2 linked regions of the Methylosinus sp. H3A genome follow. The protein of the gene in region 1 interacts with the protein of each later gene in a pairwise test. Links are inferred from orthologs where the notes say so. Each region holds a gene or a part of one and is shown on either strand. Other genes may lie near its edges.

Region 1 (6,550 bases):
GATCACCGGCAGACGGCCGACGAATTCGGGGATGAGGCCGAATTTCAGCAGATCCTCGGGCTGCACATGACGGAAGATGTCGCCGGTGCGGCGCTCGTCCGGCGCCTGCACATTGGCGCCGAAGCCGATGGAGGTGCCCCGACCGCGCGAGGAGATGATCTTCTCAAGGCCGGCGAAGGCGCCGCCGCAGATGAAGAGAATATTGGTCGTGTCGACCTGCAGGAACTCCTGCTGCGGATGCTTGCGCCCACCCTGCGGCGGCACAGAGGCGATGGTGCCTTCCATGATCTTCAGCAGCGCCTGCTGCACGCCCTCGCCCGACACATCGCGCGTGATCGACGGATTGTCGGATTTGCGCGAGATCTTGTCGATCTCGTCGACATAGACGATGCCGCGCTGCGCGCGCTCGACATTGTAGTCGGATGCCTGCAGCAGCTTGAGGATGATGTTCTCGACATCCTCGCCGACATAGCCCGCCTCGGTCAGCGTCGTCGCGTCCGCCATGGTGAAGGGCACGTCGAGAATGCGCGCAAGCGTCTGAGCCAGCATCGTCTTGCCGACGCCCGTCGGGCCGATCAGCAGAATGTTGGATTTCGCCAGCTCGACGTCGCCATGCTTGGCGGCGTGATTGAGGCGCTTGTAGTGATTATGCACGGCGACCGACAGCACGCGCTTGGCCTGCGCCTGGCCGATCACATAATCATCGAGAACCTTGCAGATCTCCCGCGGCGTCGGAATGCCGTCGCGCTGCTTGACGATGGACTTGTTCTCCTCGCGGATGATGTCCATGCAGAGCTCGACGCATTCGTCGCAGATGAAGACCGTCGGACCAGCGATGAGCTTGCGCACCTCATGCTGGCTCTTGCCACAAAATGAGCAGTAGAGCGTGTTCTTCGAATCGCTGCTGCCGACCTTGCTCATGTCTCGTCTCCTGACCGATCGGCCCGCTGTGGCGAATCGAACCAACCTCACTCGATATCAGCGAGGGCCTAACAAAAGGTGCAAACGGGCTTTGGCCCGCCGCTCTCCCCGTCCCCCAGCTTCCGGCGTCTACCGCGGATGCCAGTCTATAAGTCCCGGCCCGCAATGCAACCACGACGCCCGCATATAAATCAAGCAAGAATCGCGCCTTGGGAAGGGGCCCTGCGCCTTTTCCGGGCGCCACTCCTTCTAAAGAGTAAATTTCCTGAAAATCAAGGCCTTGACCCCAGGCGTCGCCGGTCGTGCGACAGTCTCGAGACGTTACGTTCTCAGTTTTTTGGCGACAGGATTCAAGCGGAGCCTGTACGCATCCGGCATTCCCGAGCCGAGCAGAGGACGCAGATAAAGCCGGAAGGCGTCAGTGACATCCGTGCCGTCCGCGGTCAGAAACTCGGCCGGCATCACCTTGGTCTTGCCGGCGACCTCCACGAGCGGCGTGAGCCGATAATCCACAGAGTAGAATCCCGTGCGGTGAATCGTCACGGAGCCGTCGCGATCGCCCCACAGCGCGAACTGCACCGCCTTCTCGCCGACCTCGCGCGCCTCGCGCTGATCCACATCGGAGACGCAGCCGACGAAGCTGCGCTGCACATAGCCGAAAGTATCGGCCCGCACGCGCTTCAAGCCGAGCTTGGTCTTGACGAGCTCGGTCAGCATGTCGGCGAGAGCGCCTCCGCCCAGATGCACATTGCCATGCGCGTCCTTCTCCACCTGCTCGGCGAGCTTGGCCGCGATCGGCGTATGGTTCTCGTCGGAAATTCCCTCCGAAACCGCCACGACGCAGCGCCCATATTTGTCCATCGTCGCTTTGACGTCGGCGAGGAAGCGCTCCGTGTCGAAGGCGCGCTCGGGCACATAGATGAGATGCGGCCCGTCGTCCGGGAATTTCTTGCCGAGCGCGGAAGCCGCGGTGAGAAAGCCCGCATGGCGGCCCATCACCACGGCGATATAGACGCCGGGCAGCGCCCAATTATCGAGATTGGCGCCGGCGAAGGCCTGCGCGACCCAGCGCGCCGCGGAGGGAAAGCCCGGCGTGTGATCATTGATCATCAGATCATTGTCGATCGTCTTGGGAATGTGAACGACGCGCAGCGGATAATCGGCCTTGATCGCTTCCTCGGAAACGATGCGCACCGTGTCGGAGCTGTCGTTCCCGCCTATATAGAAGAAGCAGCCGATCTCATGCGCGCGCAGCACCTCGAAGATCTCGTGGCAATATTTGAGATCGGGCTTGTCGCGCGTCGAGCCGAGCGCGGAGGACGGCGTGCAGGCGACCATCTCGAGATTATGAGTCGTCTCCTGCGTCAGATCGACGAAATTCTCATTCACGATTCCGCGCACGCCGTGATAGGCGCCATAGACGCGCTCGACCGCACGGAACTTGCGCGACTCGAGCACGGCGCCGACGAGCGACTGATTGATGACGGCGGTCGGTCCGCCGCCCTGCGCGATGAGGACTTTGGAGAAATCGATCTTCGACACGGATTGGCTCCAGTAGCAGCGGAAAATTGCGACGCGAATAGCGAAATAGCCAATAGCGAGTAGCGGCTATTCGCTATTCGCCACTCGCAATTCGCTCACACCAGCGCACCGTGACAGTGCTTGAATTTCTTGCCCGAGCCACAGGGACAGGGCTCATTGCGGCCGACCTTGCCCCAGGTCGCGGGATTGGCGGGATCGCGCGCCGCCTCCGCCTCCGCCGCGCCGCCGCCGATCGCCTGGGATGAAAAATCCGCAGCGGCGAGGCGGGCGTTGAGATCGGCGAGCGCGCTCTCTCCGCCGCCCGCGGCGTTCGGGTCCGGATGCACATATTCCATGGGCGGCAGCTCGGCCGGGGCCGGCGGCGCCTCGAAGGACACCTCGACGCGCATCAGCTGCGAGGTGACCGTCTCGTCCCAATGCGTCATCAGGCTGCGGAACAGATCCAGCGCCTCGGATTTATATTCGTTGAGCGGATCGCGCTGCGCCATGCCGCGCCAGCCGATCACTTGGCGAAGATGATCGAGCACGACGAGATGGTCGCGCCACAGATGATCGAGCGCCTGCAGCACGACCTGCTTCTCGATCATGCGCGAGAGCTGCTCCGTGTTACGCTCGACTCGCTCGGCGTAGGACTGGTTCGCCGCGGTGAGCAGACGCTCCTTGATCTCCTCGTCGGCGATGCCCTCTTCCTTCGCCCAATCCTCGATCGGCAGATCGAGATTGAGCTGCGCGCGCGCCGCCTCGGCAAGGCCTTCGACGTCCCAGGCTTCGGCATAAGCGTCATGCGGAATATGCTTGGCGACGAGTTCGACGACGACGTCCTCGCGCATCTCGTTCACCGCCTCCTCGACGCTCTCCTCCGCCATGATCTCGCGCCGGCGCTCGAAGATGACCTTGCGCTGGTCGTTCATGACATTGTCGAATTTGAGGATGTTCTTGCGGATATCGAAGTTGCGCGCCTCGACCTTGTGCTGCGCCTTCTCCAGCGCCTTGTTGATCCAGGGATGGACGATCGCCTCGCCCTCCTGCAGGCCGAGCTTCACCAGCATGCTCTCCATGCGCTCGGAGCCGAAGATGCGCATGAGATCGTCCTGCAGCGACAGGAAGAATTTCGAGCGGCCGGGATCGCCCTGACGGCCCGAGCGGCCGCGCAGCTGATTGTCGATGCGCCGGCTCTCGTGGCGCTCCGTGCCGATGATGTAGAGTCCGCCGGCGGCGAGCGCCTTTTCCTTGAAATCGGCGATCTCGGCGCGAATCTCGGCCTCCTTCGCCTCGCGAGCGGCGCCCTCGAGCCCGGCATATTCCTGCGCGACGCGCATCTCTATATTGCCGCCGAGCTGAATGTCGGTGCCGCGACCGGCCATATTGGTGGCGATGGTGATCGCGCCCGGCACGCCCGCCTCGGCGACGATATAGGCCTCCTGCTCGTGGAAGCGCGCGTTGAGCACGGCGAATTGCCGCGACGGCTGGCCGCTGCGCGCCGCCTCATAGAGCTTGGCGAGCGCCTTGGCCGGCTCGGAGAAGTCGATCTGCTTATAGCCCTTGGAGAGCAGGAATTCGGCGAGCTGCTCGGACTTCTCGATCGACGTCGTGCCGACGAGCAGCGGCTGCATCTTGGCGTTCGCCTCCTCGATCTCGCGCGCGATGGCGTCGAGCTTCTCGCGGCCGGTGCGATAGACCTCGTCGTCCTCGTCTATGCGCTGCACCGGGCGATTGGTCGGAATCTCGACGACGTCGAGCTTATAGATCTCGGCGAACTCGTCGGCTTCCGTCGAGGCCGTGCCGGTCATGCCGGCGAGCTTCTCGTAGAGGCGGAAATAATTCTGGAAGGTGATGGAGGCGAGCGTGACATTCTCCGGCTGGACGGCCTGCCGCTCCTTGGCCTCGAGCGCCTGATGCAGCCCTTCCGAATAACGACGGCCGGGCATCATGCGGCCGGTGAATTCGTCGATGATGACGACCTCGCCCTTACGGACGATGTAATCCTTGTCGCGCTGGAACAGCTTGTGCGCGCGCAAGGCCTGGTTCACATGATGGACCAGCGTGACGTTCTGCGCCTCATAGAGCGCGCCATCGGCGAGCACGCCGGCCTCGGCCAGCAGCTCTTCCATATGCTCATTGCCGATTTCCGTCAGATTGACGGTGCGCTGCTTCTCGTCGAGCTCGTAGTCTTCCTTGTCGAGCTTGGGGAGCAGCTTGTCGATCGCATTATAAAGATCGGATTTGTCGTCCGAATGGCCCGAGATGATGAGCGGCGTGCGCGCCTCGTCGATGAGGATCGAATCCACTTCGTCGACGATGGCGTAGGCATGCGGGCGCTGCACCATCTGCGCCAGCTCGTATTTCATATTGTCGCGCAGATAGTCGAAGCCGAATTCGTTGTTGGTGCCGTAGGTGATGTCGCAGCGATAGGCGTCGGCGCGCTCCTCGTCCGATATGTCGTGGACGATGACGCCGACGCTGAGGCCCAGGAATCGATAGACCCGGCCCATCCATTCGGCGTCGCGGCGGGCGAGATAGTCGTTGACGGTGACGACATGGACGCCGCGGCCGACCAACGCGTTGAGATAGACGGCGAGCGTCGCGACCAGCGTCTTGCCCTCGCCGGTGCGCATCTCGGCGATGGCGCCCTCGTGGAGGACCATGCCGCCGATGAGCTGCACGTCGAAATGCCTCTGGCCGAGCACGCGCTTGGCCGCCTCTCGGACGGTGGCGAAGGCCGGGACCAGCAGATCGTCGAGCCGCGCGCCGTTCGCGAGTTGTTCGCGGAACTCCTCGGTGCGCCCGCGCAGCGCCTCATCCGACAAAACAGCGAGCTCGGGTTCCAAAGCGTTGATCGCCTTGACCTTCGGCTGATAGGTCTTGAGCCGGCGGTCGTTGGCCGAGCCGAAAATCTTCTTGGCGAGAGCGCCGAGCATGCGCAAACCTTTCTAGATGAGCCTCCGGCGAGGAGCCGGCGGAGGCCGCCTTTTCGCACATGTTCCTTTCGATTTGCCAATTTCTTTTCGAAAGGTCGGCGGGCGCGGCCGTGCGCTCGCGCTCGCGTCTGCGGCGCGGCGACGGCCGAGAGATAAGAGGCGGCCGAACCCTTGTCAATGTAAGGGCGCGGCGAAATCAGGGCTCCGAATCGGGCTGACGAGCAGGCATGTTTGCAGCGTCATGGCCGCGCTCGTCGCGGCCATCCACGCCGCGACCTCTCCGAAAGCCTAAGAACATGAGCGGAACCGCGCAGCCCCCGCGTGTCGCGATGTCCTGGCGTGGATGCCCGGACATTCTGGAGCGCGAAGCCCGCCTTGCCGCGCTGGACGTCGCGATTGCCCGAGGCACTGCCCCGCGGAGGAAGGGTGAAGGGATCGCGGATCCCTCACTCCGGCGCCTCCTCGATCCGCCGGAACGGCGTCGGCAGCCGGCCCTGCTCCAAGAGTCTCGAGAACAGCCGCAGCCCGGCCGGCTCATTGCCATTGGGATGGACGAGCACGATCGAGCCGTCCCGTGGCGGCGGCGACAGCACCAGCCAAGCGTCCGCCCCCAGCGCGATCAAATGCCGGAGTCGCAGTTCCTCCATCAGCCGGGCGTCGGCGACGAGGCCGGGGAAACGGAAAAACACCGAGGGCGTCGCGCCGCGCTCGATCAGCAGCCGCTCGACCCGGAAAATCTCGGCGTCGATGTCGACTCCCGGCCGCAGGAGATAATTCTGCGCATCGGCGAGGCGGGGAACATAAGGGTGGCTGTAGGAATGGCCGACCCAGGCGATTCGCAACGTCCCGCTCGCAGCCTCATCCATCAGCCAATCGAAATCCGCCCCATGGCGCTCCAGCCATAGGCCGGAGACCGAGAGCGCCAGCGGCGCGCCCGGAACGACATCGGCGAGACGGCGCAAGAACTCGCGATCCAGCGGCCTCCGGCTCGGGCAGAGATCGCCGGTGAGAAACGAGCCCGCCCCGGCCCCATGGCCGAGCCCGGCGCTGGTCGAGAGGCTGCGCCCCACGGCGGCGAGGCGCGGCTCGTCGGGGTCGCCCGGCCGCGGCCGCAGCGCGCGGAGAAAGCGCGTCTCCATCTGCGCCGCCTCCGTCGTTTCCAGGCAGCG
Region 2 (5,186 bases), 3.5 Mb from region 1 along the record:
CGTCCGACGCCGGACGACCGCTGACCGACCTCGCGGCAAAGCTCGACTACCCCGACTTGACCGCCGATCTTCGCAAGGTCTTGGAAAGCGGGGCCTCGATCGAGCGGCGCGTGCATAAGAACGACGCCGACGCGCCTTATTATCTCGTCCGCCTCACCGCTTATCGCAGCGCCTCCCAACAGATCGACGGCGTCGTGGCGACATTTATCGACGTCACTGGCTCGACGCGCTCCGAAGAGCAGGTGCAGAAGCTGCAAGCCAACCGCCTGAACTCGATGAAGGAGATGGGCACCGGCCTCGCGCATGAGATCAATCAGCCGCTCTCGGCGGCCGCGACCTATCTCCACGCGGCGCAGCGGTCGTTGAAGCTGCCGTCGAAGCAGCGACCGGCCAGCATCGAAAGCATTTTGGGAAGCGCCGTCGAGCAGGTGCTGTGGGCGGCGCGAGTGGTCGATCACCTGCGTGAGTTCGTCTCCCGTGACGAGCCGCAGAAAACTTACGAGAGCGTGCATAAATTGATCGAGGAGGCCTATGAGCTCACCCTCCCGACCGCCAGGCAGTCGGGCGTCCATGCGACGTTTCATTTGAATGCGAAGGACGATCGTGCGCTCGTGGACGATGTCCAGGTCAAGCAGGTTCTGATCAATCTGATGCGGAACGCCATCGATGCGATGAGCGCCTCGGACAAGCGCGAGCTGATGGTGTCGACGTCCTCGGCCGAGGCGGACATGATCCAGATCGATGTCGCCGATTCCGGTCCCGGCGTGCCGGAAAAGGTCGAAGCCAAGCTGTTCGAGCCCTTCGTCACGACGAAGACACGCGGCATAGGCGTCGGATTGTCGATATCGCGCTCGATCGTCGAAGCGCATTACGGAAAGATATGGACCCGACCCAATCCGGACGGCGGAGCGATCTTCAGCTTCACATTGCCTCTCGCGAAGGCGGATCTCGAGTCGATGAACGACGCTCCAGGCTGAAGCGCCGTTTCTCTGGCCGGCATATGCAATTGCGCGCCTATCCCGTCACTTGCGCATATCGGCGAGATAGCGCCTCGATAGCGTCGGCAGATCGGCTCCGAACGCCGCCTCGAAGGCCGCAGGAAAAGCTTCGCCCGCCTCCAGGCGGCGCAAAATATCGGTAAAGCGCGCGGCGTCCCGCGCCTTCAGCCAGGCCACGAACATAGCCGCCTGGCGAAACGCCAGCCTCTGACGATAGGCGAGATCATATTTGGAGAAATCGCCGATCTTCTCCTTCGAGAAGCCGATCGCGGAGAAATCCGCCCAGACGCCGTGCTCGGCCATGATCAGCGCGTGACCTTCGCGAATTTGGGCCCTGGCCTCCTCCTCGCTCATCTCCTCCGCGCCAGCGCCGCCCGAAACCATGACCGCCAGCCCTTCGACGAACCAGCTCGGTGGACGCGCCGCCCACATTCCGCGCCAGCCGAGCAAATGCGCATGCGAGAGCTCATGCGTCAGCACCGGCGCGAGGCGCGCGCGCTCGGCCCCGCACAATGTCGGAGAGAGCACGATGCGCTCCGACAGAGCGACCGCCGCAATGCCCGGATCGCCCATTCCATTGGCCTTGGCGTAATTGTCGTAGGAGGCGTAGACGCCGATGATCGGCGTGCGCGCGAAGGGTCGCCCATGCGCGTCTTCGACGCTGCGCATCGCCTCCGGCAGCATCCGGCCGACGACGAGGGCGCAGCCCTCAGCGGCCGGCTCGAAATGAACGGGGGAGTCGGCCGATAGCGCCGGCGACCATTTCGGATCGTGGAAAGAGGCGAGCGCGAAACGCCAGAGCCGCGTCGCGAGGCTGAACGAAACCGCGACGACGACGAGCAGAGCGATAAAGGAATGGCGTTGCATGAAAAGACTGGCCCCGGCGAGCCGCTCCTCGCGGCGCCCAGGCGAGCCATGCCGATCGGCGACGCTATGGAATGTGCGCCAGCGCACATTCCGAGCGAGGCGTCAGCGCGAGCCGATCGAGACCGGGGTCCAGCCGCCCGCCTCCATCTCCACGGCGAAGGAAACGCCGCGGGCGATGAGCTTGTTGCGGTCGGCGACGCCGACGACGGGCGCGCGCTCGGAGGTCGCGATCTCGGCGATCGGCGCGCCGGGCAGCGCCAACTGCTCCGGCCGGGCCAGCCCGCTGATCCGCCCGGCGACGGGCGCGCGCACCGGCTCCTCGCCGAGAAAGCCCAAAATCTCCTCGGCCTCGACTCGATCGCCGATGGTTTTGCGCGCGGCGAGCTCGCCCTCGGCGACGGCGATCACATCCCAATAGTCGAGCGCGAGGCGATCGGCGCCGCGGCGGCTCGGCGGCGAATCGCCCGCGCGCAGCACCGCGCCCGGATCGAGCCCGTCCGTCGCGATCACCAGATCGCAATCCGTCCCGGCCACGAAGCCGGAGCCGACGCCGATCGTCAGCTCGGCCAAATTGGCAAGCGAGCGCGCCGGCCGCCCGTCATGGTCGGGCGCGGCGATGATGACGTCCCAGGGCCAGCGCTCGACGACCTCCTCGAGAGGCCGCAGCAGAAGCGGAAGAAATTGCCGGGTCTGCATGCCGCAGAGAAATTCGGTCGGCCGGTCGGCGCGGCGCGCCTCGACGCCGCCCAGAGTGGCGATCCCGTCGAACCAGGCGTCCGCATAGCACATGCGCCGCCGCAGAGCGCGCGGCGGCCGCTCCTGATGGAGCACGGTCGCATAGCCTTCGCCGATCAGCCGCCTGGCCACGGCCGAAGCCCTTTCTCCGACGCCGCAGACGAGAACGCATTGCTCTTTGTTCATCGATCCTTCTCAGCCTCGATACGCGCGACGTCGATCGCTGTGTATCATAATTACATATTGTGACGCAACTCGCCTGCTGCAGCGCAAACGCGAGCCCGCTCGCGGCCCCGCGCCTTCGAGCTCGAAAGGGGTGCGAGACGCGGACGCCTGCTGTATAGCAGAGCCTCCAGCGATCTTGCGCGCGCGAAATGACCCATCCGCACCACCTCACCGTCCGCGTCTATTACGAGGACACGGATTTTTCCGGCCTCGTCTATCACGCCTCTTATCTGCGCTTCATGGAGCGCGGCCGCACCGAGCTGTTGCGCGATCTCGGCCTCGGCCAGCGCGACCTGCTCCAAGCGCAAGGCGGCCTGTTCTTCGTCGTGCGCGCCATGACGATCGACTTCCGAAAGCCAGCGCAGATGGACGATTCTCTCACTGTGGAGACGATCGTCCGCGAGGTGTCCGGCGCCTCCTTCGATCTCGACCAGCGCGTTTTGCGCGGCGACGAGCCTCTGGTTTCCGCTCGCGTGAAGATCGCCGCGGTGGAAGGCGGCCGGCCGCGCCGTCTGCCGGCCGAGGTGCGCGAGAAATTCGCCTCGGTCGCCCGGCCTCGCGACGCTTGACCTTTACGGTCCCTTAAGCCTTCCGCTCATATTTCTGTTTGTGCGGCGCATCCAGGACAAAATCTCGGCGGATTCGCGCTTCATACCGCTCTGGCTCCGCAGCCTTCGGCTCGGCGCTGCGGAAGCGAGCGCGACCTGATTTTTCTTGCCGCCGCCCGATCCCCGGGCAGAAGCCGACGATTCCGCCGCGATCGATCCAGTTTCGCCGCCGACCCCGCGACTTCCGAGGACGACTTTCATGAATCCAGCCGAAATCGCCGCCCCGCTCTCCGGCGCCGCTACAGAAATCTCCATCTGGGGCATGTTCTGGGGCGCGCATATCGTCGTGAAGCTGGTGATGGTCGGCCTGCTCCTCGCCTCGGTCTGGTGCTGGGCGATCATCGTCAACAAAGTGCTGCTGTTCTCGCGCACGCGCCGCGCCATGGATCGTTTCGAGGAAGTGTTCTGGTCCGGCTCCTCGCTCGAGGATCTCTACGCCAAGCTGCAGGAGCGTCCGGCAGCCGGAATGGGCAGCCTGTTCATCGCCGCCATGCGCGAGTGGAAGCGCTCGTTCCAGAACGCCGGCGCCTCCTTCATGGGCCTGCAGGCGCGTATCGACAAAGTGCTGGACGTCTCCATCGCCCGCGAGGTCGAGAAGCTCGAATCCAATCTCCTGGTGCTGGCGACGGTCGCTTCGGCCGGCCCCTTCGTCGGCCTGTTCGGCACGGTGTGGGGCATAATGACCTCCTTCCGCTCCATCGCCGCCTCCAAGAACACCTCGCTCGCCGTGGTCGCGCCGGGCATAGCGGAAGCGCTGCTGGCCACCGCCATTGGCCTCTTCGCGGCCATTCCGGCGCTGGTCGCCTATAATAAGCTGCAGGGCGACGTCGCCCGCACCCAGGCGCGGCTCGAGAGCTTCGCCGACGAATTCTCCGCCATTCTGTCGCGCCAGATCGATCAGCACGCCGGCCAGTCCGGCCGCGATCGCGCGGCCTGAGCGGGAGAAGCGCAGATGGGAGCGTCGATCGCCGCTGGACGCAAGGGCTCGGGCCGCCGCCGACGCGGAACGCCGCGCTATGGCGCCATGGCCGAGATCAATATGACGCCCTTCATCGACGTGATGCTGGTGCTGCTCATCATCTTCATGGTGGCGGCGCCTTTGCTAGCCACTGGCGTCGCTGTCGATCTGCCGCAGACCAAGGCCGGCCCGCTCAATATCGATCAGAAGCCGCTGTCCATCGCCGTGGACGACAAGGGGCAGATCTTTCTGATGGATCAGCCGATCGAGATCGGCCAGCTGCTCGACCGTCTGAAGGAGACCGCCAAAGCGGGCTTCGACGAGCGCATCTATATGCGCGCCTCCAAGACGGTGAATTACGGCCGCGTCGCCGAGATCATGTCGCTGGTGACGTCGGCCGGCTACAAGAAGGTCGCGCTGGTGACCGAAGTGGACAAGAAGTGAGGGAGCGGCTTGAAGCCCTCGCGTTCCCAACCCGGCCTCATCGTCTCGGCGGCCGCCCATGCCGGGCTACTGCTGGCGACGCTCATCGCCTTTTCGGACACGAAGAAATTCGATGACGCGCAGGAGACCGTGCCTGTCGATATCGTCACGGATGCGCAGATCAATCAGGTGATGAAGGGCGAGAAGACCGCCAAGGAGATCAAGCCCGTCCAACGCGCCGACAAGATCGCCGAGCAGCATGAGACCAAGCCGCTGCCGCCGCTCGCCGAGGCCAAGAAGGATGTCGCCGCCCCGCCCCCGCCGATGAAGCCGCGGCTAGAGGAGCCGGAGGACAAGCCCGAGGCCCCGCCC

Evidence for each region. The genes of interacting proteins can lie anywhere in the genome.
Region 2: the proteins of secA (region 1) and ybgC interact in binary tests that used the Escherichia coli proteins (3 or more experiments, as listed by UniProt). The link is inferred for Methylosinus sp. H3A from one-to-one orthologs.

What each region holds. Positions count from the first base shown.
Region 1 is NZ_JADNQW010000005.1:459,907-466,456, forward strand. Bases 2,359-5,752 are described here. They hold secA (preprotein translocase subunit SecA), read right to left. Parts: upstream 5,382-5,752; coding sequence 2,559-5,381; downstream 2,359-2,558. Other genes in these bases: IY145_RS05265 (6-phosphofructokinase), read right to left, coding at 2,359-2,463. In the rest of the region: ATP-dependent Clp protease ATP-binding subunit ClpX, read right to left, coding at 1-921; more of IY145_RS05265, read right to left, coding at 1,243-2,358; IY145_RS05275 (polysaccharide deacetylase), read right to left, coding at 5,828-6,550. UniProt on the Escherichia coli protein: Required for protein export, interacts with the SecYEG preprotein conducting channel.
Region 2 is NZ_JADNQW010000005.1:3,952,969-3,958,154, forward strand. Bases 1,755-4,684 are described here. They hold ybgC (tol-pal system-associated acyl-CoA thioesterase), read left to right. Parts: upstream 1,755-2,974; coding sequence 2,975-3,394; downstream 3,395-4,684. Other genes in these bases: IY145_RS21270 (hypothetical protein), read right to left, coding at 1,755-1,865; IY145_RS21275 (hypothetical protein), read right to left, coding at 1,968-2,786; tolQ (protein TolQ), read left to right, coding at 3,633-4,370; IY145_RS21290 (biopolymer transporter ExbD), read left to right, coding at 4,386-4,684. Outside these bases: IY145_RS21265 (chemotaxis protein CheB), read left to right, coding at 1-977; more of IY145_RS21270, read right to left, coding at 1,023-1,754; more of IY145_RS21290, read left to right, coding at 4,685-4,835; IY145_RS21295 (cell envelope biogenesis protein TolA), read left to right, coding at 4,845-5,186.